Regions from separate parts of the Streptomyces mirabilis genome, predicted to be linked through region 1. Evidence: riboswitches for the same ligand, from Rfam matches in the RefSeq annotation. Region 1 holds a riboswitch; each other region holds the start of a gene.
What was found. Region 1 has a riboswitch for cyclic di-AMP ahead of SMIR_RS00835 (M23 family metallopeptidase). Riboswitches for the same ligand answer to the same signal wherever they lie in the genome.
Positions count from the first base shown of each region.

Region 2: another riboswitch for cyclic di-AMP. It lies ahead of SMIR_RS34020 (C40 family peptidase); the one in region 1 lies ahead of SMIR_RS00835 (M23 family metallopeptidase).
Region 3: another riboswitch for cyclic di-AMP. It lies ahead of SMIR_RS19700 (M23 family metallopeptidase); the one in region 1 lies ahead of SMIR_RS00835 (M23 family metallopeptidase).

Region 1 covers NZ_CP074102.1:187,147-197,112, reverse strand. The annotation lists gene SMIR_RS00840 (alpha-galactosidase) at 1-1,730, shown strand, start outside; cyclic di-AMP (ydaO/yuaA leader) riboswitch at 2,032-2,190, shown strand; gene SMIR_RS00835 (M23 family metallopeptidase) at 2,193-3,173, shown strand; gene SMIR_RS00830 (class I SAM-dependent methyltransferase) at 3,685-4,476, opposite strand; gene SMIR_RS00825 (ISL3 family transposase) at 4,570-5,883, opposite strand; partial or broken gene SMIR_RS44230 (rhamnogalacturonan endolyase family protein) at 5,767-6,192, shown strand; partial or broken gene SMIR_RS00815 (DUF6250 domain-containing protein) at 6,808-7,525, shown strand; gene SMIR_RS00810 (SGNH/GDSL hydrolase family protein) at 7,669-8,454, shown strand; gene SMIR_RS00805 (TetR/AcrR family transcriptional regulator) at 8,778-9,398, opposite strand; gene SMIR_RS00800 (hypothetical protein) at 9,424-9,843, opposite strand.
Region 2 covers NZ_CP074102.1:7,673,183-7,683,148, reverse strand. The annotation lists gene SMIR_RS34030 (ATP-dependent Clp protease proteolytic subunit) at 1-332, shown strand, start outside; gene SMIR_RS34025 (hypothetical protein) at 340-645, shown strand; cyclic di-AMP (ydaO/yuaA leader) riboswitch at 1,023-1,177, shown strand; gene SMIR_RS34020 (C40 family peptidase) at 1,181-1,654, shown strand; gene SMIR_RS34015 (DUF6328 family protein) at 1,746-2,267, shown strand; gene SMIR_RS44990 (hypothetical protein) at 2,264-2,503, shown strand; gene SMIR_RS34005 (ATP-binding protein) at 2,512-2,970, opposite strand; gene SMIR_RS34000 (helix-turn-helix domain-containing protein) at 3,183-4,040, shown strand; gene SMIR_RS33995 (DUF397 domain-containing protein) at 4,053-4,277, shown strand; gene bioF (8-amino-7-oxononanoate synthase) at 4,234-5,394, opposite strand; gene bioB (biotin synthase BioB) at 5,581-6,786, shown strand; gene bioA (adenosylmethionine--8-amino-7-oxononanoate transaminase) at 6,779-8,077, shown strand; gene bioD (dethiobiotin synthase) at 8,079-8,804, shown strand; gene SMIR_RS33970 (helix-turn-helix transcriptional regulator) at 8,870-9,966, opposite strand, start outside.
Region 3 covers NZ_CP074102.1:4,441,417-4,451,382, reverse strand. The annotation lists gene SMIR_RS19730 (asparagine synthase-related protein) at 1-437, opposite strand, end outside; gene SMIR_RS19725 (NsdA family TPR-like regulatory protein) at 1,185-2,609, shown strand; gene lhgD (L-2-hydroxyglutarate dehydrogenase) at 2,783-3,988, shown strand; gene trmB (tRNA (guanosine(46)-N7)-methyltransferase TrmB) at 4,161-5,000, shown strand; gene SMIR_RS19710 (PrsW family intramembrane metalloprotease) at 5,068-6,465, shown strand; gene SMIR_RS19705 (aldo/keto reductase) at 6,469-7,413, opposite strand; gene SMIR_RS19700 (M23 family metallopeptidase) at 7,472-8,509, opposite strand; cyclic di-AMP (ydaO/yuaA leader) riboswitch at 8,521-8,678, opposite strand; gene SMIR_RS19695 (PP2C family protein-serine/threonine phosphatase) at 8,935-9,966, opposite strand, start outside.

The DNA of each region.
Region 1 (9,966 bases):
TCGGCATCACCCTGCACTACCGGATGCGCGGCGACGTCGTCGAGCGCTGGGTGACCCTGGCCAACGAAGGGCCCTCCCTGGAGCTGCTGCGCGCGGACTCCGCGACCTGGACGCTGCCGGAGCGCGACGGCTGGCGGCTCTCCCAGCTGCACGGGCGGTGGGCGGCCGAGTCCCGGCTCGCGCGCTCCCCCCTCACCTTCGGTGAGAAGGTCATCGGCAGCCGCCGCGGGCACACCGGGCACCAGCACCTGCCGTGGGTCGCGCTGGACAGCGGGGCGAGTGAGGAGAGCGGCGAGGTCTACGGGTGCGCGCTCGGCTGGTCGGGCTCTTGGCGGATCTGCGTGGCCCAACTCCCCGACGCGCGCGTGCAGATCTCCGGCGGCGCGGGGTACGACGACTCCGGACTGTTGCGTCTGGAGCCGGGGGAGTCGTTCACCACCCCCGTCTTCGCGGGGCTGTGGAGCGACGACGGCTTCGGCGCGGCAAGCCGGACGTGGCACGCGTACCAGCGCGCGTACGTGATCCCGGACGCGGATCAGGACCGGCCGGTGCTCTTCAACTCCTGGGAGGCCACCCACTTCGACATCTCCCAGGAGCGGCAGCGGGAGCTGGCCCGACGGGCCGCGGCGATGGGCGTCGAACTGTTCGTCGTCGACGACGGCTGGTTCGGGGCACGGACGAGCGACCGCGCCGGGCTCGGCGACTGGACCCCCAACCCGGACCGCTTCCCGCAGGGACTGAAGCCCCTCGCCGACGACGTGCACGCGCTCGGCATGCAGTTCGGGATCTGGGTCGAGCCGGAGATGGTCAATCCTGACAGCGAGCTGTACCGCGCGCACCCCGACTGGGTGCAGTTCCAGCCGGGGCGGACCAGGACGGAGTTCCGCAACCAGCTCGTACTCAACCTCGCCCGCCCGGACGTCCAGGAGCACCTGTGGGAGCAGCTCGACAGTCTGCTCTCGAGCGCCCCGATCGACTATGTGAAGTGGGACTTCAACCGCTGCTTCACGGACGCCGGTTGGCCCGGCGAGCCGTACCCCCAGAAGCTGTGGGTCGAGCACGTGGAGGCCCTGTACGGACTCCTGGACCGGCTGCGCGCCGAGCACCCCGGGGTCGCCTTCGAGTCCTGCTCGGGCGGTGGCGGCCGGATCGACCTCGGGGTCATGGCGCGTACGGACCAGGTGTGGACCTCCGACAACACCGACCCGCTCGACCGGCTCGCCATCCAGCACGGCTTCAGCCAGATCCACCCGGCCCGGATCATGGCCGCCTGGGTCACGGACAGCCCGAACGCGCAGCTCAACGGGCGGATCAGCGCGCTGCGCTTCCGGTTCGTGAGCGCCATGGCCGGGGTCCTCGGGGTCGGCGGTGACCTGGCCGACTGGAGCGAGGCGGAGCTCGTCGAGGCGCGGGAGTGGGTGGACCTCTACAAGGAGATCCGGCCGGTCGTGCAGCGCGGCGACCTCTACCGGCTGCGGCCTCCGGAGGGCGGACTGAGCGCCGTGCAGTACGTCCGCGGCGACGAGACCGTCGTCCTCGCCCTGCTCCAGGCCCAGCACCACGGCGAGCCGGTCGCCCCGCTCCGGCTACGCGGGCTGGATCCGAGCGCCGCGTACGAATGCCGCGAAACGGGCGAAGTGCACCGAGGTGCGGTGCTGTTGCATCACGGGTTGCGGGCGGGGCTGCGCGGGGACTTCGATGCGGCAGTTATCCGGCTGCGTCGCATGTGAGTGTTCTGTCCGTATTGATGCCTTCATTCCAACTGGCCCTGGAATGAAGGACCGTGGTGCGACGTGCGTGAGCAGCGTCATATTCGTGACGATGCGTTGCGGTCCCGCTTTCTCGATCCGCCCGAATTTCCGGGCGGTTTGAGGGACGGGGGAGATCATTGTCCACGGAGGGTGACCGGCATTCCGGCATGGATCAAGAGAGGCATGCGCACAGAAAAGCCATATGGTTGGCGATGCGCCCCCATCTCGCTTACGTTCGCCCTCAATCCGGACGGACGCCCAATCCTGCCGCCGCCCGGTATCCGCACACCCACCGGTAATCGGCAGGAGCGGGGGACCCACAGGTACCACGCCTGTTCCGGTCTCCGGAACGGCTAGGGGTATAGCCGCGCAGCCGCGTGGCCGGGCATCTCCAGCCCGCACCCGACAGCTCACCTCGCAGGCGCCGGAGAGGAATTCTTCATGCCCGCGAAGGGTAAGCACCGCCGTCCCAAGTCCCAGCGCTTCTCCCGCTCGATCGCCGTGGCCGGAACCGGTGGCGCCGCGCTCGCGCTGCCGCTGATGGGGGCCGCCGGTGCCCATGCCGTGACGCCGACAGCCGCGGTTTCGTCCACTCCGGAAAAGACCGCGACGATTTCCGGCGCGACAGTTTCCGAAAAGTCCGCGACAGTTTCGGAAAAGACCGCGACGGCCTCCACGGCCGCGACGAAGACCTATTCGGTGAAGGCCGGCGACTGGCTCGCCAAGATCGCCGAGCGGCAGCATCTCAGCGGCGGGTGGCAGAAGCTCTACTCCGACAACCGCCAGGCCATCGGCGGCGACCCCTCGCTGATCCACCCCGGCCTGAAGCTCACGATCGGCGAGAAGGCCGCGTCGACCGACGACACCAAGCCGTCGGTCAAGTCGTCCACGCAGTCGTCCGCCAAGACGTCCACGCGGTCGTCGGCGCAGCCGGCCACCGAGTCGTCCAGCGCGGCGGACGCGCCCAAGAGCCAGGCCGCGGCCACCCAGGCCACCGGCACCGCCGACAACACCGGTTACACCCTGCCGGTCGAGGGCGCCACCATCGGTACCGGCTACAGGGTCGCCGGCAGCATGTGGTCCAGCGGCTACCACACCGGCGTGGACTTCGTGGTCCCGACCGGCACCACCATCAAGGCCGTCGCCGCCGGCACCGTCGTCTCGGCCGGCTGGGGCGGCGCGTACGGCAACCAGGTCGTCATCCAGCACGCCGACGGCCGGTACTCGCAGTACGCCCACATGTCCGCCCTGTCGGTCTCGGCGGGCCAGACCGTGACCGAGGGCCAGCAGATCGGTCTCTCAGGCGCGACCGGCAACGTCACCGGTCCGCATCTGCACTTCGAGATCCGCACCACCCCGAACTACGGCTCGGACGTGGACCCGGTCGCGTACCTGCGCTCGCACGGTGTCGCCGTCGGCTGACGCCCGCCGCGCCTTTCACGACCTTCGAGGGCCGGACCTCTGCGATCGCGGAGGTCCGGCCCTCGGTGTTTCTCCACGCGTCCCGGCGTGGTCATTTCATGATCGGCACATTGCGGTCTTGTGGCACCGGCGCACGAGGTGTCGACACGGTGCGGGAGTGACTCCACAGTGATCTCCGTAAGTGCTTTCTGTGTCTTCGGCGACGGCATCGCGGCCGTCGTCGCCACCGCAAGGAGCACGTCATCCTGAGACCTCGAAGACTCGGCGTCGTCACCGCCGCCGCGCTGCAGGCCGGACTGGTCGGCGCGCCCTCGCACGCCACCGAACAGCATCCGCCGCCGCGCCGGATCGTGGAGAACCTGGACCGCGGCCTGGTCGCCGTCCCCTCCGGCAAGGGCACCTTCCTGAGGCGGCGGTTACTGGCTCAGCGAAGTTAGTGGGGGTCGGGCTGGCACAGCACTCCACTTGGCCATTCGGAGACACGGTCGTCTCGGCCGGCCCCACGGCTGGGTCAGCCCGGCTTGACCGCCAGCGTCGCAAAATAGTTCGACATGTATTGAGCGGATGCGTTGGATTGGTGCGGCGCTTCCGCGAAGCCGGTGAGGACGAACCCCGCGGCGAGTTGCCCGCCGATCTGGTCGGTGAGGGTGTGGCTGTATTCAAGAGCGGCATCCGCGCCGAACTTCGTGGTGCGTTCCTCGGCGGAGTACTGCGTGACATCGCTGTAGGGCAGCTTGTGCACGACGATCAGCTCGCCGCGCTCGTCGAGCGCCTCGTGGTCGAACAAGTACACATCAGGGTTGAGGAAGCCCACGAGCAGAGTTCCGCCCGGTCGCAGGACGCGGAAGCACTCACGCCACACCGGTGCCAAGTCTGGTACGAATAGGTTAGAGACCGGATGGAATACGACGTCGAATGTTGCGTCGCCGAAGGCGCTGAGGTCGCGCATGTCGCCTAGGACGGTGCGCAGCTCGAGTCCGTCGCGCGCCGCCACCATCTGGTCCTGGCCGAGCTGGCGGGGTGAGTTGTCGAATACGGTGACCCGCGCCCCTGCGGCGGCGAGGATCGGACCCTGCTGGCCACCGCCGGAGGCCAGGCACAACACGTCCTTGCCGGTCAGGTCCGTCGGCAGCCAGGAGCGGTCGACTGGCTCACGCCCGATGAGAACAATCGACCAGTCGCCCATGCGGGCGCGCTCGACATCCTCAGCACTCACCGGCCTCGACCACTCGTTGCCCTCTTGGACATACTTGTCCCAGGCTGCCCGATTGTGGGCAACGGGGTCGACAACAATGTCCTGCACGTTTAACTCCCTGCTACAGCCAAGCGGACACCTGCGGTACTGACAGTTCGGTGCCGCCAGCCAACACGATTGCAGGGTGCGGGCTCAACGAAATTAGCGGGCATCGAGGTGTCCACGGGCTCGACGGGTGGTCGCGCAGCGGGTGCGTAAGCGCTGGTTGCCGGGGTTGCGGAAGCCGTAGGCGTCGCGGGCGATGGTCTTGATGACCCGGTTGGTGCCTTCGGAGCCGGCGTTGGTGATCCCAGTGTGCAGGAACGCAAGGATCTCTGGCCACCATGTCTCGACGGTTGTGGCTAGGCGCTGCAGTTCGGGAAGGTCGGCGTCGGCGCATCGGCGGTAGAACCGGTACAGCAGATCGCGGACCTGTTCCCGGTCTGGGCGGGTCCGGGCGGTGGCAAGCAGGTCCAGGAGGTCTTCCTTGGCGTTCCACGCAACGGTGATCGGCGCGCCGATCACCCTGGGCAGGTTGGACAGCTCGTCGAGGAGAGCGTCGACGTGCTCGCCGCGCATCCGGGCGGCGGAGCGGGTGAGCCGGTTGCGCAGTTCCCACTCGCGGTTGCCCTTGCGGCCGCGCCGGCCGCGATGGGTCACGGTGACCCGGCGGCGGACCTCGGTGAGGGTCTGGTTCGCCAGCTGCACCAGGTGGAAGTCGTCCACGATCAGGGTGGCCTGCGGCAGGACCCGGCTGATCGCCGACTTGAAGATCGTGCACATGTCGATCGCGACGTACTGGACTGCGTCGCGCCAGGCTTGGTCGCGGTCGGCCAGCCAGTCGATGACCGCCTGGGCGGTGCGGCCTTCGACCTGCCCGAGCAGGTCCTGCTTGCCGGACAGGTCGACGAAGCCGACGTGCCAACGGTCCACGGCGGTCGGCCAGATCCCGGTGGCCTCGTCGGGGATCCATCTCGGCCGGCCTCGGCGGATCTCGTCGATACCGAGCGCCTGCACCGGCTCGGGCTGGGCCGGCAGCACCGCCCGGGCGTGACTGGTGAACGCCGCCGCAACGACCGGCCAGGAGAGCGCATGGTCGCGGGCCGCCTGGGCGACCGTGCGGCCCTGATCGGCCACCGCCGCCCCGGCCGCAGTCCGTAATCGTGTGGTTAGCCGCTTACGTGACGGTACTGGCGGGACCGACTCGGTGAACGAGCGACGCCGGCACGCCAGCTCGTCGCAGCGCCAGCGGCGCTTGGCCCACACCAGCCGCGGTCGGCGGCCACCGACCGACAGGTCACGCGGCCGGGTCACCCGCCGGCCCTTCGACCGCCGCGCCCGGGTGCCGCAGTCTGGGCAGTGGCGTGCCAGCTCATCAGCAGTGACCAGGTACACCACCGGCCCGTCGGTGTCGTCGGCAACCCCGACCACGGCCAGGCCGTCAAGGCCCAACAACCGCGTCGTATCGTTTGCCACGTCCGTAGCTCTTCTGTTGTGATCATCTTGCTTCGACAACAACATGATCTACGAGAGCTGCGGGCATCTATCAGTCAGGGTCCACAGTGGAACCCCGTCCGGCGCTCAAACCCCCACCAATTTCGAAGAGCCCGGTTACTCGGCACGGAGTACGCACGGTACGGGGACGCGATCGCGTTCGACGTGTACAAGGGCGGACGGCGGCTCAACCGGGCGCCGGTCACCCGCTCGACCACATACCAGGACGACAGCCCGGCGGCACCCGGCACGTACAGCGTGCGTGCCGTCGTCAACGGCCATGAGCTGAAGCAGAGTTCGGCGGCGCTCGACTTCGCGAAGGGCTATGCCGAGATTCCGCTGGCAGCCGCCGACGGATACACCGTGCAACACGCCTGGCCCGGCGACCTCGACGGCGACGGCCGCTACGAACTCGTCGTCAGCCGACTCGCGCGGACCCGTGACAAGCCCGACCTCCTGGAGGCATACACGCTCACCGGCGCGCGGCTGTGGCGCGTCGACATCGGTCCGGGCTCGTACACGCAGGTCGGCGGGAACGGCGCCGACGACCCCGCGCCCGCCGCGATCAGCGGCTCGACGGCGATCGGCGGCTACCGCAACGGCGACAACGTCACCGTGTACGACCTCGACGGCGACGGCGAGGCCGAGGTGCTGGTGGACACGGCCGACGGGACCACCTTCGCGGAGGGTGCGAAGGTGACCGCCGACTCGCCCGCCAACCAGGTCATTTCGGTGATCGACGGTGAGACGGCGTATCTACACGCTCGCCCAGAACCCCGGCCACCGCCTCGGCTGGACCGTGCGCGGCTATCTCCAGTCGACGTACACGGACTATTACCCGGGCACCGGGACCCGGCGGGTGCCGAAGCCCGCCATCACCACCGCCGCTCGCACGGAAGGAACCTCATGACCACCCGCAGAGCCTTCGCGACCCTCGCCGCCGGTGCCGCGCTGTCGACGCTCGTGCCGGCCACCACCGCGAGCGCCTCGCCGCGTCACCGTCGCGGCCGGCTCATCGCCCACGACGGCTTCCGCCACGGCCTCGGCCAGTGGGTCACCGAACTGCAGGACGGCGGCACGGTCAGCGCCTCGCGCGGCGTCCTGGAGATCGACGTACCGAGCGGTGCGACGGTCTGGTTCAAACAGAGGCTCGAAGGGCCCTACGTCATCGAGTACACCGCCACACCCGTCTCCGAGGGCGGTGTCAACGACCGGGTCTCCGACCTCAACAACTTCTGGAACGCCGTCGACGTCCGTTCCCCGAACGACCTCTTCGCCACGCCGCGCGGCGGCGCCCTGGCCGAATACGACTACCTGAAGACGTACTACGTCGGATACGGCGCCAACACCAACACGACCACGCGGCTGCGCCGGTACGTGGGGGAGCCGGGCGTCCGCCCGCTCGTCTACGACTACACGGAAGCCGCTGCTCATGGCCAACGGGCCCAACCGTGTCCGGATCGTCTCGGACGGCTCCACGGTCCGCTGGTGGGACAACGGACGGCTGGTCTTCGACTACGGCGACCCGGAGCCGTACACGAGCGGGCACTTCGCGTTCCGGACCACATGGAGCCACTTCCGGATCGAGGACTTCCAGGTGTGGCGGCTGTTCAACCACTCCTGAGAGGGCCTTATTCCGGGTTCACCGACACTTTACGAGTGGCTTATCTCACCACCCGTCAACCCCTTCCTACGGTCGCGTAGCTCACATCGAAAGGTGAATCATGGGCCGATGTGGCAGACGATTCGAAGAGTGACAACAGATCAGTGATCGGGTCGTACGTGGCGGTGGGGGACAGCTTCACCGAAGGCGTCGGAGACCTCGGCCCCGACGGGGCTTTCGTCGGGTGGGCCGACCGGTTCGCGGTGCTTCTCGCCGACCGGCGGCCCGAAGGCGACTTCACCTACACGAACCTCGCCGTACGCGGAAAGCTGCTCGACCAGATCGTCGAGGACCAGCTCAGGAGCGCCAAGGAACTCGCCCCCGACCTGGTCTCCTTCTGCGCGGGCGGCAACGACATCATCCGGCCGGGCACCGACCCCGACGAGGTTGCCGAGCGCTTCGAGCGCGCGGTCGCCGACCTCACCTCCGCCGTCGGCACCGTCATGGTGACGACCGGCTTCGACACCCGTACCGTGCCCGTGCTGAAGCATCTGCGCGGCAAGATCGCCACGTACAACGGGCACGTACGCGCCATCGCGGACCGGTACGGCTGTCCGGTCCTCGACCTGTGGTCCCTGAAGACGATCCAGGACCGCCGCGCCTGGGACGGCGACCGCCTGCACCTCTCACCCGAGGGCCACACCCGGGTCGCGCTGCGCGCCGGCCAGGTCCTCGGCCTCGAAGTGCCCGCGGACCCCGACCAGCCCTGGCCTCCGCTGCCGCCCCGCGGCACCCTCGAGGTCCGGCGTGACGACATCCACTGGGCACGCGAGTACCTCGTCCCGTGGATCGGGCGCCGACTGCGCGGGGAGTCCTCCGGCGACCACGTGGCCGCCAAGGGCAGCCTCTCGCCGGACGACATCAAGATGCGGATCGAGTCGGTGGCCTGAACGACGGGTCCCCGACGTGCCGGTGCCTTGGAGGGGGTGGGCGCGGGCCCGGGCCCGGGCCGAACTCGCCGCCGCGCCTGCGGCCCTTGTGGCGCGGCGGCGTCGTCGTGCGTCGACATGGCGCGGCGGCTGTCGACGGGCCGGGCCGGCCGTGCCCCGTGGACGTCTCCGCGGCGGCTCGGCGGTGGGCTAGCCGACTCGGGTGGCAGTGAGCCGGCGGCCGACGAGGTGAAGGGCCCGGGGGTGGGCCGGTCGCAGCCGGACCGACCCGCTCGGTGGGCGGCGGGGCGGCGATTGTCGACCGAACCGTCCAGGCGCGTGTCTCAGCGCACCGCCGCCGCCAAAGCCTCCCGCGCGAGCCCCAGTTCCCGGGCGAGCGCCTCATCCACCCACTCCTGGGCCCGCGCCCGCGACACCGCTCCCGTGTAGGCGGTCATCTGCACGGCCAGCCCGTCGAGCAGCGCCGTGAGTCGCAGGGCGGCGCCCGTGGGATCCGGGCACTCGAACTCGCCGCCCGCCACTCCCTCCGCGATCACCTCGGTGATGGCGGCCTTCCACTGCTTGTCGAGATCACGCGTGACCTCCTGAAGCGCAGGCTCGCGCAGGGCGGCCGCCCAGCCCTCGATCCACAGCCGCCAGCCCTTGGCCTGGCCGGTCGGCGCGTACCAGCGCACGGCGGCGCGCAGCCTGCGCAGCGCCGACGTACGACGGCCGAGCAGCTTGCGCAGATGGGCGAGGTCGTCCTCGGCCGCATAGGTGAACGCGGCGGCGACCAGCTTCTCCTTGGTCGAGAAGTGGTACAGCACCAACGCGTTGCTCACCCCGAGCACCGAGGCCACGTCGGCGATCCGCACCGCCGCCACGCCCCGCGCCTCGATCTGCTCGATGGCGGCGCGCAGCAACTCCTCGCGCCGTTCCGCCACGCTCAACCGCACCCTTGCCACGCGGTAAGCCTAATGCTCGGCAGGGTCAGTCGACGAACTGGTAGTCAAACCGGATGCGGCCGTCCTCGTCGAGGACCAGGAACTCCCGGCCGCCACCCGTGGCACGTCCCTCCCCGGTGTGGAAGGACTCCCAGCGGAACGTGATGACGTCCCGCAGCCGTTGGGCGGGTTCCTGGATCCGGAAGACGTAGGTCCCCGGGGCGACGAAGTCGTCGTAGGCGCGCGTCACGCGCGTGTGCAGTTCGTCGTGGCCACGGGCCTCCAGGACGGCGGTGGTGAAGCCGAGGTCCACCGCGGTGTCCCGCATCTGCTGAGGCGGCCGGAGGACGTGCAGACCGTCCTGAGCCCAGAGTTCGTCCACGGTCTTGCGGCGGATCTCGGGATCGGGCTCGTTCCAGACGCCGATGTAGCGCTCGATCAGGTCCTGCGGGTCGATGGTGGGCATGGATACTCCCGGTACGAGTCGGACTTGGTGGGGGGAGGGGCGGTCACGCGTGCTCGCGCGCCCTCGCTCCACCGACTCTGCTGTCACCGGCCCCGCGCCTCAATTCCCCAGGAGGAATGACGG
Region 2 (9,966 bases), 7.5 Mb from region 1:
TGCTGGCCGGCGGCGCGCCGGGCAAGCGGTTCGCGCTGCCGGGGGCCCGGGTGCTGATCCACCAGCCGTCACTTGCCGAGCCGGTACAGGGACAGGCGAGCGATCTGGCCCTCCAGGCCGAGGAGTTGATGCGCACTCGGAGGCTGCTGGAGGACATGCTCGTACGGCACACGGGGCAGAGTCCTGAACAGGTCGCCGCCGACATCGAGCGGGACAAGATCCTGGACGCACAGGCCGCGTTGGCGTACGGACTGGTGGACGGGATCATCCCCAGCCGCAAGACCTCGCGCACCGCGCCCGGTGCGAGGAACGCCACACCCGACGCGAGGTGATCCGCCGATGGTGCCCGAACTGCCCCCGCTGCCCGCGCTGACGCGAGCCGAGGCCGAGTTGATCGACCGTTACCTCGACGTGGTCGACCTGCTCGGCCGCATCAACCCGGCCAGGCCCGGAGACACCTACCGCGGGCTGCGCGCCGCCCAGGCGTTGGTCGCCAAGGCCGGCGAGCTGCGGGACGCCCTCGCGCTGATGCACCAGCGCGGCGAGAGCGAGGTGCACGCGCCGACGCTGGCACAGGCCCTGCGCGTCCTCGACGGCGAGCGACGGGCGGCCCGCGTCACTCTGCCGCCCGACGCCGACAATTGACACATCCACACCCGGGCCGCCGTGCGCGCCGAGTCGACGAGGCGTCCGGCCTGGGGTTCAAACGGACCAGATGGAGTACCCCCTGATGGAGTAGTCACAGGTCCCTTCGAGGAACCCGAAAAGTTGCGCAACGCGCGTAGCGGAAAGGCGGAATGAGACGCTCCGGTGCAGGTACGAGCGTCGTAGGTGTCCCCAACATCGCCCGAACAGAGGGTCGTCCACCCGAACGGGTGAGTGGTGAGTAACCCCACAAATCGCCGATTCCGCTCGGATTTTCCGACTGCCATGCGTGAAGATCCCTTCCGACGACAAGCCCCCGCCACAGCGGCGGGGCGGTCCGGGCGGACGCCGAGTCCTGCCGCTGCCCGGATGACCGGTCGACAGAAGTGCATCGGCAGGAGTGGAGGACCCAGCAAGACGGGTCGCCGGAGAGATCCGGGCGGTCCTTGGGGTGAAGCCGCGCAAGCGGCCGGGCTACTTCGCCAGCCCGAATCCGACAGGTCATCCTTCACAGGCGGCTGACGAAGGGTTGCGCATGACTGCGCTCAATCGTGTCCCGTCGATGTGGACCCGGGCCGGTACGGCCTCGGCGCTCACTCTCGCCGCCGTGGGCGGCAGCCTTGTGGTTCCTGGCGTCGCATCCGACGCCGAAGCGGCCACCTTGGCGACGAAGGCACTTCAGGTCGCGGCTTCCAAGAAGGGCTCCCCGTACCAGTACGGTGCCGCCGGGCCACGCCGCTTCGACTGCTCCGGGCTCACGCTCTACTCGTACAAGAAGGCGGGCAAGACGCTGCCTCGTACGGCCGCGGCGCAGTACAACAAGACACACCACATCTCCGCGTCCCACCGCAAGGCCGGAGACCTGGTGTTCTTCCACTCGGGCCGGAACGTGTACCACGTCGGCATCTACGCCGGGAAGGGAAAGATCTGGCACTCCCCGAAGACCGGGGAGGTCGTGAAGCTGCAGAAGATCTGGACGAAGAGCGTCTGGTACGGCCGGGTCAGCTGACCTGCCCGAGGGGGTGCCGCCGGCCGGCACCCCCTCGGGGTCCCACCCCCCCCGGGGCGTGAAAAGTGGACGGACCGGTTACTCGTTCATCATGGCTGAACGACCTCCCCCCGAGGAACGGAACGAGACGCCCCTCGAGCGTGCCGATCGCAACTTCGGCGAGCTGCTCCAGGAGCTGCGCGTCACGCAGACCGGTGTGCAGATCCTCTTCGCGTTCCTGCTGACGCTGGCGTTCACCCCGCGCTTCCCGTCCCTCGACACGGTGCAGCGCGCCACGTACGTCACCACGCTCCTGCTGGCCGTGGTGGCCGCCGCGCTCTTCACGGCGCCGGCCGCACTGCACAGGTCGCTGTTCCGGCAGGGCGCGAAGCCGACCATCGTGCGGGTCTCCTCCGTCCTGGCCACGATCGGGATGGGCGTGCTCATGCTGGCGCTGACGGGATCGGTGCTGCTCGTCGTGGACGTGGCACTGGGACGCGCCGCCGGGATCGCCTCGGGCGCGGGCACCCTGCTCGTCTGCGTGGCACTGTGGGGCGTCCTGCCCCGCGTGGTGCAACGTACGGTCGTCAGCGCGGCAACGGCTCCGAAAGAAGCACCGGACCGAGAACCGTGAGCGCGCTCCCCGTGACCGCCTCCAGGGCACGGCCCGCACGGCCGGCGGACGCGGGTGAGCGGCTCGTGGTCCGGGCGCGCCGGACCCTCGACGCACTGGAGCAGGCCCGGCATGAACTCGCGGGCCTCGCGGGCGGCACCCTGCCGCTCGGCACCTTCCAGACGGCGGGCCGGGCCTTCCGGGCCCTGCTGCGCGGCGCCTTCGAACGCGCCGGGCAGCGCAGACACGACAACTGAGCCGCTCCTCAGGGCTCTTGTGGGCCGCCGGCCGTCACCGGCTGGGCCGGCACCGTCCAGGGCAGGTCGATGGCAACCGTCTTGCCGCCCTCGCGGGTGGGCCGGACGACGAGTCTGCCGCCGCACTCGGCGGTCAGCCAGCGGATGATCACCATGCCGCGCCCGTTGTCCTGCTGGACGGCGGCAGGCAGACGTTTCGGAAAGCGCGGATGGCTGTCGGTGACGCCGATCCGCAGGTGTTCGTCTCGGTCGAGCCTGACGTCCACGGTGAAGGTGGGCGACTGGCCGAAAGTGTGCTGGACGGCGTTGGTGGCTAGTTCTGACACGATCAGGCGTACGGTGTCCGCGACTTCCGCGTCGCACGGCAGGCCCCATTCGGCCAGCACATCGGCGACGAAATTCCGGGCCGCGGAGACCGAGGCGGGATCGCTCGGCAGAGTGACGGATGCTTCCTGGTGATCTGCCATGGCGACGTCGTCCTTTTCCCACGGGACCGGAGTCCGACACGGAGCGGATGGTTCGAGTACGGTCCCGGACTGGTGCTTCGCGCCAGACTGCCATCACGGGGCCGGTCACGGGTGCGATCCACCGAGATATGCATATATCTGTCGCTCGATGCGGTGAACTCTGCGACGGCGGAGCGTATTTGGGCGGCCCGGAAGGAGTAAGGAGTACGGCCATGCAGCACGGTCCCGCGGTGCGCCGCCGCAAGCTCGGTGCCGAACTGCGCGCGCTGCGCGCCGGTGTGGGCCTCACCAGTGGTGAGGCGGCCCGTCTCGTCGGCTGGCACCAGTCGAAGGTGAGCCGCATCGAGACCGGTATCAGTGGGGTGAAACCGGCCGACGTGGAGCGCCTGTTGGACGCCTACGCCGTCACGGAGCCCGAGTTACGGGAGCTCCTGGTCGGCCTCGCGGGCTCCGAGGGCAATGGACGCCACCACTGGTGGCACGCCTACCGCGGGGTCCTGCCGCCCGCGTACCGCGACTTCATCAGTCTGGAGTCCCAGGCCAGCGGGATGCGCACGCTGGAGACCTCGGTGGTACCCGGACTGCTCCAAACACCCGAGTACGCGCGGGAGGTGACCCGGGTCGCCGTCGGCGGCCTGGAGGACGACAAGCTCGACGCACTCGTCGAGGTGCGCCTCGCCCGGCAGGACGTCCTGCGTTCGAATCCCCCGCTGGAACTGACCGCGGTCCTGGACGAGGCCGTGTTAAAACGCGAGGTCGGCGGCCCGGAGGTGATGGCTCGGCAACTGGAGCGACTGCGGGAGGCGGCAACCCTGCCTCAAGTGCGGCTTCAGGTACTGCCGTTCGCCGCGGGAGCCCATATCGGCGTCACCGGGCCTTTCGTTATCTTCTCATTTCCGAACACAACTGATCTGGATGTGGTTGTTCTCGACCACTTGACGAGTAGCCTCTATCTCGAACGGAAAGAAGACCTTCAGGCCTACACCGAGGCCTTCAACGCCCTTCAGTTCCACGCCCTTTCACCCGAGGACTCGTTGGACTACATCGCCGGGATAGGTGACGGCGCGTAAGGAGGCACCCCCATGACTGCACTGCCTCGGTACGTACGTTCCAGTACTTCACTCCGCCACGTGCGATGGCTGCGCAGCAGCCGCAGTACGGGAATGAACAACTGCGTCGAGACGGCCCGACCCGGCCCAGGACCCTGGGCCGGACTGGTCGCGGTGCGCGATTCCAAGAACAAGGCGGGCCCCGCCCTGCTGTTCACTCCCGCCAGTTGGGAGGGCTTTGTCGCCGGACTGAGCTGATCACGCCGACGGCGTGCTCGATCTGCGCGTCGGTGAGGTCCGCGCGAGCGGTCAGCCGCAGCCGTGAGATGCCGTCCGGCACGGACGGGGGGCGGAAGCAGCCGACGGCGAGTCCCGCCTCGCGGCAGTCGGCGGCCCACCGCAGGGCCTGTTCGGGGGACGGCGCGCGCACGGAGACCACGGCGGCGTCCGGTCGTACGGCTTCCAGGCCCTCGGCGGTCAGCCGGGTGTGCAGCGCCGTCGCCACCTCACGGGCCCGGGCGGCGCGCTCCGGCTCACGGCGCAGCAGCCTGAGCGCCGCGAGGGCCGCGCCCGCCGCCGCGGGCGCGAGACCGGTGTCGAAGATGAAGGTGCGCGCCGCGTTGACCAGGTGGTCGATGACCGCGGCGGGACCCAGGACGGCGCCGCCCTGGCTGCCGAACGACTTGGAGAGCGTGGCGGTCACGACCACGTCCGGGGCACCCGCGAGCCCCGCGGCCTGCGGGGCGCCCCGGCCGCCGTCGCCCAGGACGCCCAGCCCGTGCGCGTCGTCGACGAGCAGCGCCGCGCCGTGCTCGCGGCAGGCGGTGGCGAGTGCGGCCAGCGGGGCCGCGTCGCCGTCCACCGAGAAGACCGTGTCGGACACGGCGACGGCGGGACCCTCGTGCGTGCCCAGCGCCTTGCGCACGGCTTCGGGGTCGGCGTGCGCCACGACCTGGGTCGCACCCCGGGCGAGCCGGCAGCCGTCGATGAGGGAGGCGTGGTTGCCCGCGTCCGAGACGACCAGCGAGCCGTGCGGCGCGAGCGTGGTCACGGCGGCGAGGTTGGCCGCGTAGCCGGAGGAGAGGACGAGCGCGGACTCGAAGCCGCAGAAGTCGGCAAGCTCGCGTTCGAGTTCGCCGTGAAGTTCGGTCGTGCCGGAGACGAGCCGCGAGCCGGTCGCGCCGGCGCCCCAGCGGCGGGCGGCCGCCGCGGCGGCCTCCGTGATCTCGGGGTGGCGGGCCAGCCCGAGGTAGTCGTTGCTCGCCAGATCGAGAAGGGGTGAGTCGGCGGCGCGGGGGCGCAGGGTACGGACGAGTCCGGCCTGGCGACGCTGGTACGCCTGCTCGTCGATCCACGCGAACGGCGATCCGGCCATGCTGGTGCCTCCGGGCCCTGGGAGTGGTCGTGAGGGGGTCATGAAGGTGGTCGTTTTGTAGGCAGTGCACAGACCCTAGCGGGACGACGCGGCGCCCATGATGTGGCAATACCCACACGTCGAACCGTCTCTGTTGTGCAAACTCTCCTTGGCCGCAGCGGCTCGCATACGTCAGGATCGGATCTCATGGACCTGCTGAACACGCTGGTGGACAAGGGGCTTCGGCGCGAGCTGCCGACCCGTGACGAGGCGCTGGCCGTGCTGGCCACGTCCGACGACGACGTGCTCGACGTGGTGGCCGCGGCCGGAAAAGTCCGCCGGCACTGGTTCGGCCGTCGAGTGAAACTCAACTATCTGGTCAATCTGAAGTCCGGTCTGTGCCCCGAGGACTGCTCGTACTGCTCGCAGCGCCTCGGTTCCAAGGCCGACATCCTCAAGTACACCTGGCTCAAGCCCGACCAGGCCTCGCAGGCCGCGGCGGCCGGGCTTGCCGGGGGCGCCAAGCGGGTCTGCCTGGTGGCCAGCGGCCGCGGTCCGACGGACCGTGACGTGGACCGGGTCTCCGACACCATCAAGGCGATCAAGGACCAGAACGAGAACGTCGAGGTGTGCGCCTGCCTCGGCCTGCTCTCCGACGGCCAGGCCGAGCGGCTGCGCGAGGCGGGCGCGGACGCCTACAACCACAACCTGAACACGTCCGAGGGGACGTACGGGGACATCACGACCACGCACACGTACGCCGACCGGGTGGACACGGTCCACAAGGCGCACGCGGCCGGTCTGTCGGCCTGCTCGGGTCTGATCGCGGGCATGGGTGAGTCGGACGAGGACCTCGTCGACGTCGTCTACTCGCTGCGCGAGCTCGACCCTGACTCCGTTCCGGTGAACTTCCTGATCCCCTTCGAGGGCACCCCGCTCGCCAAGGAGTGGAACCTCACCCCGCAGCGGTGCCTGCGCATCCTGGCCATGGTCCGTTTCGTCTGCCCGGACGTGGAGGTCCGCATCGCGGGCGGCCGCGAGGTCCACCTCCGGACGATGCAGCCGCTCGCCCTGAACCTGGCCAACTCGATCTTCCTCGGCGACTACCTCACCAGCGAGGGCCAGGCGGGCAGGGCCGACCTGGAGATGATCGCGGACGCCGGCTTCGAGGTGGAGGGCGCGGGCGAGGTGACCCTGCCGGAGCACCGCGTGACGGCGGGCGGAGGCTGCGGTGCCCACGCCGAGGCCGGGTGCGGCTCGCACGCGGACGCCGGGTGCGGCTCGCACGAGGGTGGCGGCGTCTGCGGTTCCGTGCAGGTGCAGGCCGAGCAGGAGCAGCCCGCCGAAGCGCGTACGGATCTCGTCGCCGTACGCCGCCGTGGTGCCGGAACGGACCTCGCCCCCAATGCCTGACCTGTCCGAGCCGTCCACGCTGCCGGTGCGGGAACTGCTTGAGCTGGACCGACGGCACGTCTGGCATCCGTACGGCCCCATGCCCGGCCGCCAGGAGCCGCTCGTCGTGGAGTCGGCGAGCGGGGTACGCCTGCGACTGGCGGACGGCTCGGGCGAACTGGTCGACGGCATGTCGTCCTGGTGGTCGGCCATCCACGGCTACAACCACCCGGTCCTCAACGACGCGGCGCGCGACCAGCTGGAGCGCATGAGCCATGTCATGTTCGGCGGGCTCACGCACGAGCCCGCCGTACGGCTGGCGAAGCGCCTGGTCGACATCACGCCCGAGGGCCTGGAGCACGTCTTCCTCGCCGACTCCGGCTCGGTGTCGGTCGAGGTCGCCGTCAAGATGTGCCTCCAGCACTGGCGCTCGCTCGGCCGGCCGGGCAAGCAGCGGCTGCTGACCTGGCGCGGCGGCTACCACGGGGACACCTGGCAGCCGATGTCGGTGTGCGACCCCGAGGGCGGGATGCACGAGCTGTGGCAGGGCGTGCTCCAGCGCCAGGTGTTCGCCGACGCCCCGCCGGTCGAGTACGAGGAGTCGTACGCCGACCATCTGCGCGAGCTGATCGGGCGGCACGCCGACGAGCTCGCCGCGGTGATCGTGGAGCCGGTCGTACAGGGCGCGGGCGGGATGCGGTTCCACTCCCCCGCGTATCTGCGGGTGCTGCGGGAGGCGTGCGACGCGCACGACGTGCTTCTCGTCCTCGACGAGATCGCGACCGGCTTCGGCCGTACGGGCGCTCTGTTCGCCGCGGGGCACGCCGGCGTCACGCCGGACGTGATGTGCGTCGGCAAGGCGCTGACCGGCGGCTATATGACGATGGCGGCGACGCTCTGCACGGCGCGGGTGGCCGAGGGCATCTCACGCGGTGAGGTCCCGGTCCTGGCTCACGGCCCGACCTTCATGGGCAATCCGCTGGCCGCCGCGGTGGCCTGCGCCTCGATCGACCTGCTGCTCGGACAGGACTGGCAGACCGAGGTCAAGCGGATCGAGACGGGTCTGCGGGACGGGCTTGCGGAGGCGTCCTCGCTGCCGGGTGTCCGGGACGTACGTGTCCTGGGCGCGATCGGCGTCGTCCAGCTCGACCACGAGGTCGACATGACGGCGGCCACGGCGGCTGCCGTGCGCGAGGGCGTGTGGCTGCGCCCGTTCCGCGACCTCGTCTACACGATGCCGCCGTACGTCACGGGTGACGCGGACTTGGCACGGATCGCGCGCGCGGTGTGCGCGGCGGCGCGGGAGGGATGACATGGCGGTTCTGGTGATCACGGGGACGGGCACGGAGGTCGGCAAGACGGTCACGACGGCCGCCGTCGCCGCCACGGCCGTCGCGGCCGGACGCTCCGTGGCCGTCCTCAAGCCGGCGCAGACGGGTGTACGCCCGGACGAGCGCGGGGACGCCGACGAGGTGGCCCGGCTCGCGGGCGCCGTGACGACGCTCGAACTGGCCCGCTATCCGGAGCCGCTGGCTCCCGCGACGGCCGCGCGGCGAGCCTCCCTGCCCCCGGTGCGCCCGGTCGCGGTGGCGGAGGCGGCGGCCAAACTGGCCACCGAGCACGACCTCGTGCTGGTCGAGGGAGCGGGCGGTCTCCTCGTCCGCTTCGACGACGAGGGCGGCACGCTGGCGGACGCGGCGAGCCTGCTGGACGCGCCGGTGCTGGTGGCGGCATCAGCGGGCCTCGGCACCCTGAACACCACCGAGCTGACGGCTCGTGAACTGCGGCGCCGTGGTCTTGACTTGGCGGGAATCGTCATCGGCAGCTGGCCCGACTCCCCCGACCTGGCATCGCGTTGCAACCTCGCGGACCTGCCCCTCGTGGCCGAAGCCCCGCTCCTGGGTGCGCTGCCCGCGGGGGCCGGTGCCTACGACGTCACCGACTTCCGTGCGCACGCGCCGAGCTGGCTGGCGCCACGGCTCGGGGGAAGCTGGGATGCGCGCACTTTCCATGCGACGCAGGCAGCAGGCGCCCCCTAGGGGCGCGGGGAACTGCGCGCCCAGCCACAACCGCCCCGCAGCCGACCAACGACACCAACCACCCCTCACCCCTCCCCCAACAACCGCACCAACTCGATCCGCGACCGAATCCCCAACCTCGCGAACACCCCCCGCAGATGGTGATCAATCGTCCGCGGACTGAGTAGCAACCGCGCCGCGATCTCCCGGTTGGTCGCCCCGTCGGCCGCCATGCGCGCAACCATCAACTGCTGCGCGGTGAGGCGGGCTACGAGATCGTCGGCGCCCCGCACCGGGGAGACGGGCTCTCCCAGGACACGGAGTTCGGTCCGCGCCGCCGCCGCACACTGCGGCGAACCGAAGTGCTCGAACGCCTCGAGGGCGCTGTGCAGCCGGTCGCGGGCCTCCGTCCGGTGCCGCAGTCGCCGTAGCGCACCGCCGAACAGCAGCTCCGTGCGGGCGCGTTCGAAGTCACGGGTGCCCGAGGCATGCAGGTCGAGGGCGGTGCGGTAGTGCTCGACGGCCTCCGAGCCGGAGGCGAGCAGGGCCCGGCAGCGGGCGCTGAGTGCCAGGTCGTCGGGGCTGCGCACGGTACGCGCCCAGTGGTCGTAGTCGGCGTGGGCGGCCCGGGCGACCCGCGTCTCGCCGGTGCGGACGGCGGCCTCGACGTAGTGCGGTGTGGCGATGTGACGGATGGCCCGGTGCCCGTGCCCGGGGCCGAATCCGGCGAGGGCGCGCAGCCGGGCCGCGGAGGCGGCGAAGCGGCCGGTGCTCAGGTCGAGGAAGGCGAGCGCGAACAGGGCCAGCGCGGCGGGCAGGCCGAGCCCGCGTGCGAGGGCGTAGGAGCGGGCGGCCTCGGCGCGCTCCCGGCAGACGTCCTCGTCGCCGGTGACCGCGGCGAACATCGCGAGGGCCGCCTGCAGATGGCAGGCCCCGTTGTCCTGGCCGGTGGTGTACGCCTGGCGAAGGGCCTCCAGGGTGGCGGCCTCGGCGGCCCGCGGCCGACCGGTCCAGAAGTCGGCGTACGCCCGGAACTCCATGGCCTGGGGAACGGTGACCCCGTCTCCCCCGGCCCGGGCGGAGGCGGCGGCCCGGACGGTGGCGGTGGCGGCCGCGGTGTGGTCGCCGAGCATGAGCGCCGCGATCCCGGAGTGGATCAGCAGGGTGGGGTCACCCCCGGGAC
Region 3 (9,966 bases), 4.3 Mb from region 1:
ATGAGGTCGGCCAGTGGCAGGGCGGCGGTCGCGTAGGCCGTACCGCCCGCCCAGGGGGTGTGGAAGACGGGCCGCGCGCCCGCGAGGTCGCCCGCGACGGTGGTGCGGCGGCCGACCTGGACGACGGCGGTGTAGCTGCCGGACCAGGCGGTGAGGTGGCGCAGTGCGCCGCCGCGCGCGGCGAAGAGGCCGACCTTGAGTTCTTCGTCGCTCGCCCCGCAGGTGCCGAGGACGGCGATCCGGTTCTGCGCGTCGGCCTTGATGACGCGGACCTCGTCGGGGCGCCAGTCGCCGACCGCCCAGAGCGGATCGGGGTCGCCCCACAGGAGTTGGGAGCCCACCGGGTGCACGGTCTCGCCGTCGCTTCCGGTGGCGCCCGCCAAGCCGATCTCGGGCGCTCTGGCGGCGGTACTGCTCCACCCCACCAACCACCGCATCGACGCCTCCACAGGCTGTGGACAACCAGTGCACCGTACGAACTCGGCTCCATGCTGCCACGAAGACCGCGAACGGGAGGGCCCCTGCGGCGGCTTGCGCCCCCTGGAATGCGCCCCCGCGAATACGTTCGCGCCGTTGGGAGGCCGCTGCAAAGCCGATCCGAAGCAGATGCGAACACCCGCCCGAAGCAAGGCGATCACGAGAGATTCACCGGGAACGGCGAGTGGGAGGGGGTGGATCGGCGACGCGAATGCGCCCCCGATACGCTCCCCGAAAGCACCTCATGCGCCCTCAAGTGGCGTGGTAGGAGCGCTATTTGCCCGCAAAGGCCACCGTCGATTTTCGGCCAAATCGGCTGCGGGCGGACAGGCGCGCACACGCTCCGTACAGGACCTGCACACCGCTCCGACAACGCACAGTCCGGGAGGCGGAGTTCGCCTCCCGGACCGGTCCGCCGCCCGCGGGGATGTAGGCGGCGGTGTCCCCCAGCCCACTGGATCCAGTACAGCGGGCCGACCCACGCGTGATCCATGGAAGCGCTCCCCCGGTGGCCGGAGAAGAGCGCACGGACGGGCGCACAGCCACACAGCGGGAGCACGATGCAACCGTCCGTACTTCCGTACGGACCACAATCCCGCCATCCGGAACAACGCCCCTTAACGCTTGGGATGCGGCGAACTACGCTGGGTTTACGAATGCCGCATGGTTATGCCAGCGCGGCAGCCGTCTGTGTCGAGGGGTGGCGCATGTCCAGGGAGCAACGCGGGCCGAACGAAAAACTCGGCGCCGTTCTCGCCCTCGCGGGAATCAGCAACGCAGGACTCGCGCGGCGCGTCAACGATCTTGGCGCCCAACGCGGGTTGACTCTTCGCTACGACAAGACGTCGGTGGCGCGCTGGGTGTCGAAGGGAATGGTGCCGCAGGGTGCGGCGCCGCATCTCATCGCGGCCGCCATCGGTCAGAAGCTCGGCCGCCCGGTGCCGCTCCACGAGATCGGCCTGGCGGACGCGGATCCCGCGCCCGAAGTGGGCCTCGCCTTCCCCCGTGACGTCGGGCAGGCGGTGCGGTCGGCCACCGAGCTGTACCGCCTCGACCTCGCCGGCCGCCGGGCCGGCAGCGGCGGCATCTGGCAGTCCCTGGCGGGATCCTTCGCAGTGAGCGCTTACGCGACTCCCGCCTCACGGTGGCTGATAACCCCGGCCGACAGTTCGGTGGCGCGGGACGTGAACCCTTCCGAGGGCTCCGGGGCACCACTGAAAGTCGGCCACAGCGATGTGCAGAAGCTCCGCGAGGCAGCAGAGGACGCCAGGCGCTGGGACTCCAAGTACGGAGGTGGCGACTGGCGTTCGTCGATGGTGCCGGAATGTCTGCGGGTCGAGGCGGCACCGCTGCTGCTCGGCGCCTACTCCGACGAAGTGGGCAGAGCTCTCTTCGGGGCGAGTGCCGAGCTGACCCGCCTGGCGGGCTGGATGGCCTTCGACACGGGCCAGCAGGAGGCCGCCCAGCGCTACTACATCCAGGCCCTGCGCCTGGCCCGAGCCGCCGCCGACGTCCCCCTGGGAGGCTACGTACTGGCCTCCATGTCCCTCCAGGCGACCTACCGCGGCTTCGGCGACGAGGGCGTCGACCTCGCCCAGGCCGCCCTGGAGCGCAACCGGGGGCTCGCCACCGCCCGCACCATGAGCTTCTTCCGCCTCGTCGAGGCACGCGCCCATGCGCGCGCGGGTGACGCCCAGGCGGCCGGCGGGGCCCTGAAGGCCGCCGAGGGCTGGCTGGAGCGGGCCCGGGACGGCGACCACGACCCGAGCTGGCTCGGCTTCTACTCGTACGACCGTTTCGCGGCCGACGCGGCCGAGTGCTACCGCGACCTGAAGGCGCCGCGCCAGGTGCGCCGCTTCACCGAGCAGGCGCTGTCGAAGCCGACGGAGGAGTTCGTACGCTCCCACGGCCTGCGACTGGTGGTGTCGGCGGTCGCCGAGCTCGAGTCGGGCAATCTCGACGCGGCATGCGAGCAGGGCGTACGGGCGGTGGAGGTCGCCGGGCGGATTTCCTCCGCGCGCACGACGGAGTACGTGAAGGACCTTCTGCACCGTCTGGAGCCCTACGGCGACGAACCGCGTGTGGTGGAGCTGAGGGAGCGGGCGCGGCCGCTGCTGATGGCCCCGGCGTAGTCGCTCCGCTGGAGGACCGGTACGACCGCGGGTGGTTCGGCCGCGGGTCGTTTGTGGCTGGTCGCGCAGTTCCTCGCGCCCCTGCGGGGCTCGGGGAACTGCTTCCGGCGCTTCGCGGGTTTGAGGGCGTTGTCAGTGGCGCAGTGCACTCTTGAAGCCGGGAGGTGGAACAGGTGCGGGTCGCTTATGACTGCGATGTGCTGGTGATCGGCGGCGGGATCGTCGGCCTGGCGACGGCGTACGCGATCACGCGCGCCGCGCCGGGCACGCGGGTGACGGTGCTGGAGAAGGAGCGGGGCCCCGCCCGTCATCAGACGGGGCGCAACAGCGGGGTGATCCACAGCGGGATCTACTACCGGCCCGGCTCGCTGAAGGCGCGGTACGCCGTGCGGGGCGCCGCCGAGATGGTGAAGTTCTGCGCGGAGTACGACATCGCGCACGCGGTCACCGGAAAGCTGATCGTCGCCACGGAGAAGGCGGAGCTGCCCCGTCTGCACGGGCTCGTGCAGCGCGGCCGGGAGAACGGGATTCCGGTGCGGGAGCTGGGCCCCGCCCAGATAGCGGAGTACGAGCCGCAGGTGCGCGGGCTCGCCGCGATCCACGTCGGCACGACGGGGGTGTGCGACTTCGTCGCCGTGGCCCGGCAGCTCGCCGAGTCCTCCGGGGCGGAGATCCGGTACGGGGCGCAGGTCGTCCGCATCGACCGCCGGCCCGCACTCGGTGTCGCCGTCCGTACGGCGGACGGGGCGATCGTGCGGGGACGGGTGCTGGTCAACTGCGCCGGGCTGCACTGCGACGAGATCGCACGCCTGGCCGGGGACGAACCCGGCATGCGGATCATCCCCTTCCGCGGCGAGTACTACTCCCTGGCGCGCCCCGAGCTGGTCCACGGCCTGGTCTACCCGGTCCCCGACCCCGCCTTCCCCTTCCTCGGTGTGCATCTCACCCGGGGGGTCGACGGAGACGTCCACATCGGGCCCAACGCGGTGCCCGCGCTCGCCCGGGAGGGGTACGGGTGGGGGGTCGTCCGGCCCCGTGAGGTGGGTGCGGCCGTGGCGTGGCCCGGTTCCTGGCGGATGGCGCGGCGGCACTGGCGGTACGGGGCGGGTGAGCTGCGGCGGTCGGTGTCCAAGGCGGCGTTCACCGGCGCGGTGCGGCGGCTGCTGCCGGCGGTGACGCCGGACGACCTGATCCCGGCCTCGGCGGGTGTCCGGGCCCAGGCCGTCCTGAGGGACGGCACCCTGGTGGACGACTTCCTCATCGAGGAGGGCCCGCGGACCGTACACGTCCTGAACGCGCCGTCGCCCGCCGCCACGGCGTCGCTCCCTATCGGGCGTGAGATCGCGCGCAGGGCGCTGGGGGTGCTGGCGGGGACGTGACGGGGTGACGGGCCGGGCCCGGTGGGTTCTTCGTCCGCGGGCCGGTGGGGGCTGGTCGCGCAGTTCCCCGCGCCCCTGAAAGCCCCGGTCGGCCGGTGTAACAGAGCTCGCGCCCTTGGCGGGGGTGAGGGGGCAGGAGGCTGCTCCCGGGGCGCCGTAAAATCGCTTCACTGTGTCTGACTCCATTGACTCCCCCGAAGAGCCCCGGTCCAGCTCCGTCGCCGGAGGTGAGCCCTATCGGCGTGCCCGGGCCAAGGGGGAGCCCCGGTTCCCCGATGGTCCGAAGGCCGACCCCGCCGGATCGCACTTCGAGCGGCGCATCCGGAGTTTCCAGCCGCGGCGCAGCCGGGTCACCACGGGCCAGGCGGACGCGCTGCAGCGGCTGTGGCCCAAGTGGGGGCTCGACATCGACGGGCAGCGGGTGATCGATCTCTCCGAGTTGTTCGGGGGCGAGCGGCCCGTCGTGCTGGAGATCGGGTTCGGGATGGGCGAGGCCACCGCGCGGATGGCGGCGGAGGACCCGAAGACGGGGATCCTTGCCGTCGACGTGCACACGCCGGGGCAGGGCAACCTGCTCAATCTCGCGGACCAGAACGGGCTCACCAATGTCCGCGTCGGCAACGGCGACGCGATCATTCTGCTCAGGGAGATGCTCACGCCGGATTCCCTGAGCGGGCTGCGCGTGTTCTTTCCCGATCCATGGCCCAAGAAGCGGCACCACAAGCGGCGGCTGATCCAGCCGGAGTTCCTCAGCCTCGCCGCGACCCGCCTCAGGCCCGGCGCCCTCGTGCACTGCGCGACCGACTGGGAGCCGTATGCCGAGCAGATGCTGGAAGTGCTGAGCGCACACCCGGACTTCGAGAACACCCAGCCGGACGGCGGTTACGCGCCTCGTCCGGACTTCCGGCCGCTGACCCGTTTCGAGGGTCAGGGACTGGAGAAGGGTCATGTGGTGAACGACCTCCTGTTCCGGCGCGTACAGCACCGAGACCAGGACACATCCGGCGACTGAAGACCCGCGGACGAACACCACCAGGCGCCGTCGCGGGCAGCGCCCCTCCCTCGTTAGGGTCAATGCCGTGGCCACCTTCCCCCCGTACCCGACGTCTCCCGGCGGTCCCACCGGTGGGCCGGCCGACGGTGCGCTGCGGCACGCGCACTGGTGGCAGCGGAAGTGGGTGCGCTACGGCGCGCTGATCACCCTGCTCGCGCTCTCCGGCCTCGTCATCCTGGCCCTGGTCCGCCAACAGACCGGCACCGAGGGTTTCCTGGTCGGGCTCGGCCTCGCCGTGCTGCCCGTGCCGCTCCTCGTCGCCGCGTTCCGCTGGCTGGACCGGGTGGAGCCCGGCCCCTGGCGCAACCTGCTCTTCGCCTTCGCGTGGGGCGCCTGCGCGGCGGCGCTGATAGCGATCGTCGCCAACAGTTTCGCGACCAAATGGATAGCGACCGCCACCGCCGACCCGACCAGCGCCGACACCCTCGGCGCGACCGTCATAGCGCCGATCGTGGAGGAGTCCGCGAAAGCCGCCGCCGTGCTCCTGGTGTTCCTCTTCCGCCGCCGGGACTTCACGGGGATCGTCGACGGGGTCGTCATAGCCGGAGTCACCGCCACCGGCTTCGCCTTCACCGAGAACATCCTCTATCTCGGCACCGCCTTCGGCACGGACCAGCTCAACGGTGACCGCGGCCTGGCCTCCGTCACCGCCGCCACCTTCTTCGTCCGCGTCGTGATGTCGCCCTTCGCGCACCCCCTGTTCACCGTGCTCACCGGCATCGGCTTCGGCATCGCGGCCCTGTCCGCCGAGCGCCAGCACGTGCGCCGCGTCCTGCTGCCCCTGACCGGACTGCTGCTCGCGATGGGCATGCACTCCACGTGGAACGGCTCGTCGAACTTCGGGGAGTACGGCTTCTACGCGGTGTACGGGGCGTTCATGGTGCCCGCGTTCGGCCTGCTCACCTTCCTCGTCATCTGGACGCGGCAGCGGGAGCTGAAGACCGTACGGACCGAACTTCCGGCGTACGCGGCGGCCGGGTGGCTCACCCCGCCCGAGCCGTACGTGCTCGGCTCGATGCGGGCGCGGCGGCTGGCCCGCGAGTACGCCGCCCACCACTTCGGCAAGGCGGCGGCGCGCTCGGTCGCGCAGTACGAGGCCTACGCGACCTCGCTGGCGTTTCTGCGGCACCGGGGGCGCAGTGGCCGCGCCAACGCCGACTTCGTCGTACGGGAGCGGGAGTTGCTGCACGAGCTGTGGCGCCGCCGGGAGGTCGCCCGCCCCTCCCTCGCGTACGCGGCCCACACGGCGGCCCCGGCCCTACCCGTGCCGCCTCAGGTACCGCCGCCGTGGCCCGGGTACGGCTACGCGCCGGTGCCCGGCCAGGCGAACCCCGCCGGCGCGCCCCCGTACCCCACCGGTGCGACGACGCCGTATCCCGCCCCGGCGACGCCGTACCCCGCGTACAACCCCTACCAGTCGTAGACCTCAGGCGGACGCTTCCGTCAGCCTGGCCACCTCCGCGTCCGTCAGGGTCAGGTCGGCGACCGCCAGCAGGGCCGGCAACTGCTCGACCGTCCGGGCGGAGGCGATGGGCGCCGCGACCGTCGGCCGGGCGGCGAGCCAGGCGAGGGCGACCGTGGCGACCTCGGCGTCATGGGCCCCGGCGACCTCGTCGAGAGCGGCCAGGACGCGGATGCCGCGCTCGGTGTCGAGGTGCTTGCCTGCGCCCTCGGCCCGCGCGGAGTCGACGGTCGTACCCGGGCGGTACTTGCCGGTGAGGAAGCCGGACGCGAGCGCGAAGTACGGGACGGCGGCCAGGCCGGTCCGGGAGGCGACCTCCTGGAGCGGGCCCTCGTAGGTGTCGCGCGAGACGAGGTTGTAGTGGGGCTGGAGGGCGACGTATCGCGCGAGGCCCTCGCGGTCGGAGAACTCCACGGACTCCGCGAGCCGCTCGGCGGAGATGTTGGAGGCGGCGATCTCCCGGACCTTGCCGGCCCGCACCAGTTCGTCCAGCGCGCCGATGATCTCCTCGACCGGCACCGAGGTGTCGTCGAAGTGGGTGTAGTAGAGGTCGATGTAGTCCGTGCCGAGGCGGCGCAGCGAGGCGTCGGCGGCGGCCCTGATGTTCGTCGCGGACAGGCCCTTGTACTCGGGGTGGGTGCTGACCTTGGTGGCGAGGACCACGTCGGAGCGGTTGCCGCGCGCGGCGAACCACTTGCCGATGATCGTCTCCGACTCACCGCCCGTGTGGCCGGCGATCCACGCGGAGTAGCCGTCGGCGGTGTCGACGAAGTTGCCGCCCCCGGCCGTGTACGCGTCGAGCACGGCGAAGGACTGCGCCTCGTCGGCTGTCCAGCCGAAGACGTTGCCGCCGAGGGAGAGCGGGAAGACCTCGAGGTCGGAGGAGCCGAGCTTGCGGAGAGAAGTCATGCTTTATTTCAGCAGCCGTACCGGACTGCCGTATTCCGCACACGGCCCCCGGGAACGATCAGGGGTTGATGCCCTTGCTCTGCAGCCACGCCATCGGGTCGATCGCGCTGCCGCCGCCCGGGTGAACCTCCAGGTGCAGATGCGGCCCGGTCACGTTGCCGGTCGCGCCCACGCGCCCGATGACGTCGCCGGTGGCCACCTTCTGCCCCACGCTGACGCTGATGGACGACTGGTGGCAGAACCACAGCTCCGTGCCGTCGTCGAGGGTGAGGATGGTGCGGTAGCCGTACGAGCCGGCCCAGCCCGCCTCCGTGATCGTGCCGCTGTGGATGGCCTTGATCAGCGTGCCGGTGGGGGCCGCGAAGTCGAGGCCGGTGTGGTACCCGGAGGACCACATGGAACCGGCGTCACCGAAGCGGGAGGTCAGGGTGTACGAGGAGGTGGGCAGCGAGTAGCTCTTGGCGAGCTCGGCGAGGCGCGCGGCCTCGGCCTTCTGCTTGGCGTCCTCGTCCGCCTTCTTCTTGGCGGCGGCGACCTTGGCCTCGGCGTCGTCCTTCTGCTTGGCGGCCAGCGCGACCGCCTTCTTCGCCGCGGCGGACTCGGCTGCGGCCTGGGCCGCCTTGTCGACCTGGTCCTGCTGCGACTCGGCCTGCAGGATGATGCGGGCGCGCAGTGCCTCGCCCGCGTCCTTGTTGCCCTGCGCGGCGTCGGCGCTGGTCACACCGGCGCTGGTGAGCGGGGTGGCGGAGCCCTTCGGCGTGCTGGAACCGCCGTCGGATATCAGCGCCTTGGCGGACTGGGTGACCGAGGAGAGATCGGGCAGCGAGATGGACACCGGCGGCTTGCCGGGCGCCGCGGTGGCCATGCCGCCCGCGCCGACGGCGGCGATGACGCCGACGCCCAGGACCGTGGAGCTGCGGGCGAGTCCCCCGCCGCGCTGCTTGGAGACGCGGTGCCGGCCGCGGAGGGGACGGAGCGAATCCTCGGTCGGGTTCCACTCCTCCCAGGGGCCCTCGTCCTTGCCGTAGGCGTAGCCAAAAGTCTGGGTCTCGTTCGGCGGGAACGAAGTGGGCTGGGCGGGCCGGTTGGACGCCACGTGGGCGTGCTCCTTTCCTTCCTTCTCGCCTACCGGGTTAGCTGACGGGTTCGGAGCAGGAAGGTCTCCTACGCGCGTCAACCCACGGTGTCTCCACCGTGAAAGACGCTCGATTCACCCCAAGTTGGTGGTTCCCCGGTTCCCTTGCGGGATTCGGCGCGTGCGCACGGAGCCGACTCTTGTGACGGCTGGGACGACCGCGCTGCGTTATCGAACGTTAATAGACACGGGTACCGGATTCCAAGCTGTTCGTACTGATCATTAACCACTTTTGGCCAGGACTTACCGACCATGAGCGGCGGAAATCGGGCGAGTTGGCCGCACCCTTCTACCCGGCGGTTATGTGACAGTGCGTCAGTTGTTATGCGGAGGGGCATCGGCCGATCACCCCTCGTGACAACGATCAAGAACGCCCCTTCCCGTGACTACGGCCGCCGTACGGCGAGCAGTGCCATGTCGTCGGTCAGTGCTCCGCCCGTGTGCCGCCGGACCTCCTCCGAAAGGGTGGCCAGCAGGACGTCGGGGCCGGGGAAGGTCCGTCCGGCCAGGCGCGCGGCCGGATCGTAGAAGCGCCCCTGCGCGTCGCGGGCCTCGGACAGTCCGTCCGTGTGGAAGAGGAGCGTGGCCCCGTGCGGGAACTCCGCCTCCTGCGCACGGTCCGGCCAGCTGCCCAACTCACCCATGCCGAGCGGCAGTGCGGGGTGCGCGGCTGCGAGCGTGACCAGCGTTCCGTCCGCGTGCAGGAGCAGCGGCGGCGGGTGGCCGCGGTTGACGAACCGTACGAGGCCGCCCTCGTGCGTGATCTCCGCGAGGACGGCGGTGGTGAACCCCTCGAAGGCGTCGAGGCCCTTGCGCCGGATGCCCTCGCGGGCCAGCGCCCGCTCCAGCCGCTGCGCGACCGCCTCCGGCGTGGCCTCCTGCTCGGCCGCCTCCCGGAACGCCCCGATGAGCACCGCGACGGCGGCCACCGCTTCCATGCCCTTCCCGCGTACGTCGCCCACCGCCAGCCGTACGCCGTGCGGGGAGTCCTGCACCGCGTACAGGTCGCCGCCGATGAACGCGCCCGCCTGCGCGGCCTCGTAGCGCGCCGCGACGTCGAGGCCGCCGATCCGCCGGTCGGGTTCCGGCAGGACGGCACGCTGGGCCGCCTCGGCGATCCGGTGGGCCGAGGCGAGTCGTTCGTCGGTGCGACGGACGAGGATGTTGATGAGCACGGCCAGCACGCCGACGGTCGCCACGGTGGCGACCTCCGTGAGCGCGTCCACCTTGGAGACGATGCCGAGCCGGATGTGGATCGTGAGCACCGAGACGAGCGCCGCGATGCCGGTGAGCACGGTGCCGCGCAGCGAGAAGAGCGGGGCGGCCACGAGCGGCGCGGCCGTGAAGAGGGGGCCCGCGGTGAAGGCCATCGGGGTGAAGTAGTCGTAGAACGCGCCGACCAGGATGAGCAGCGCGGG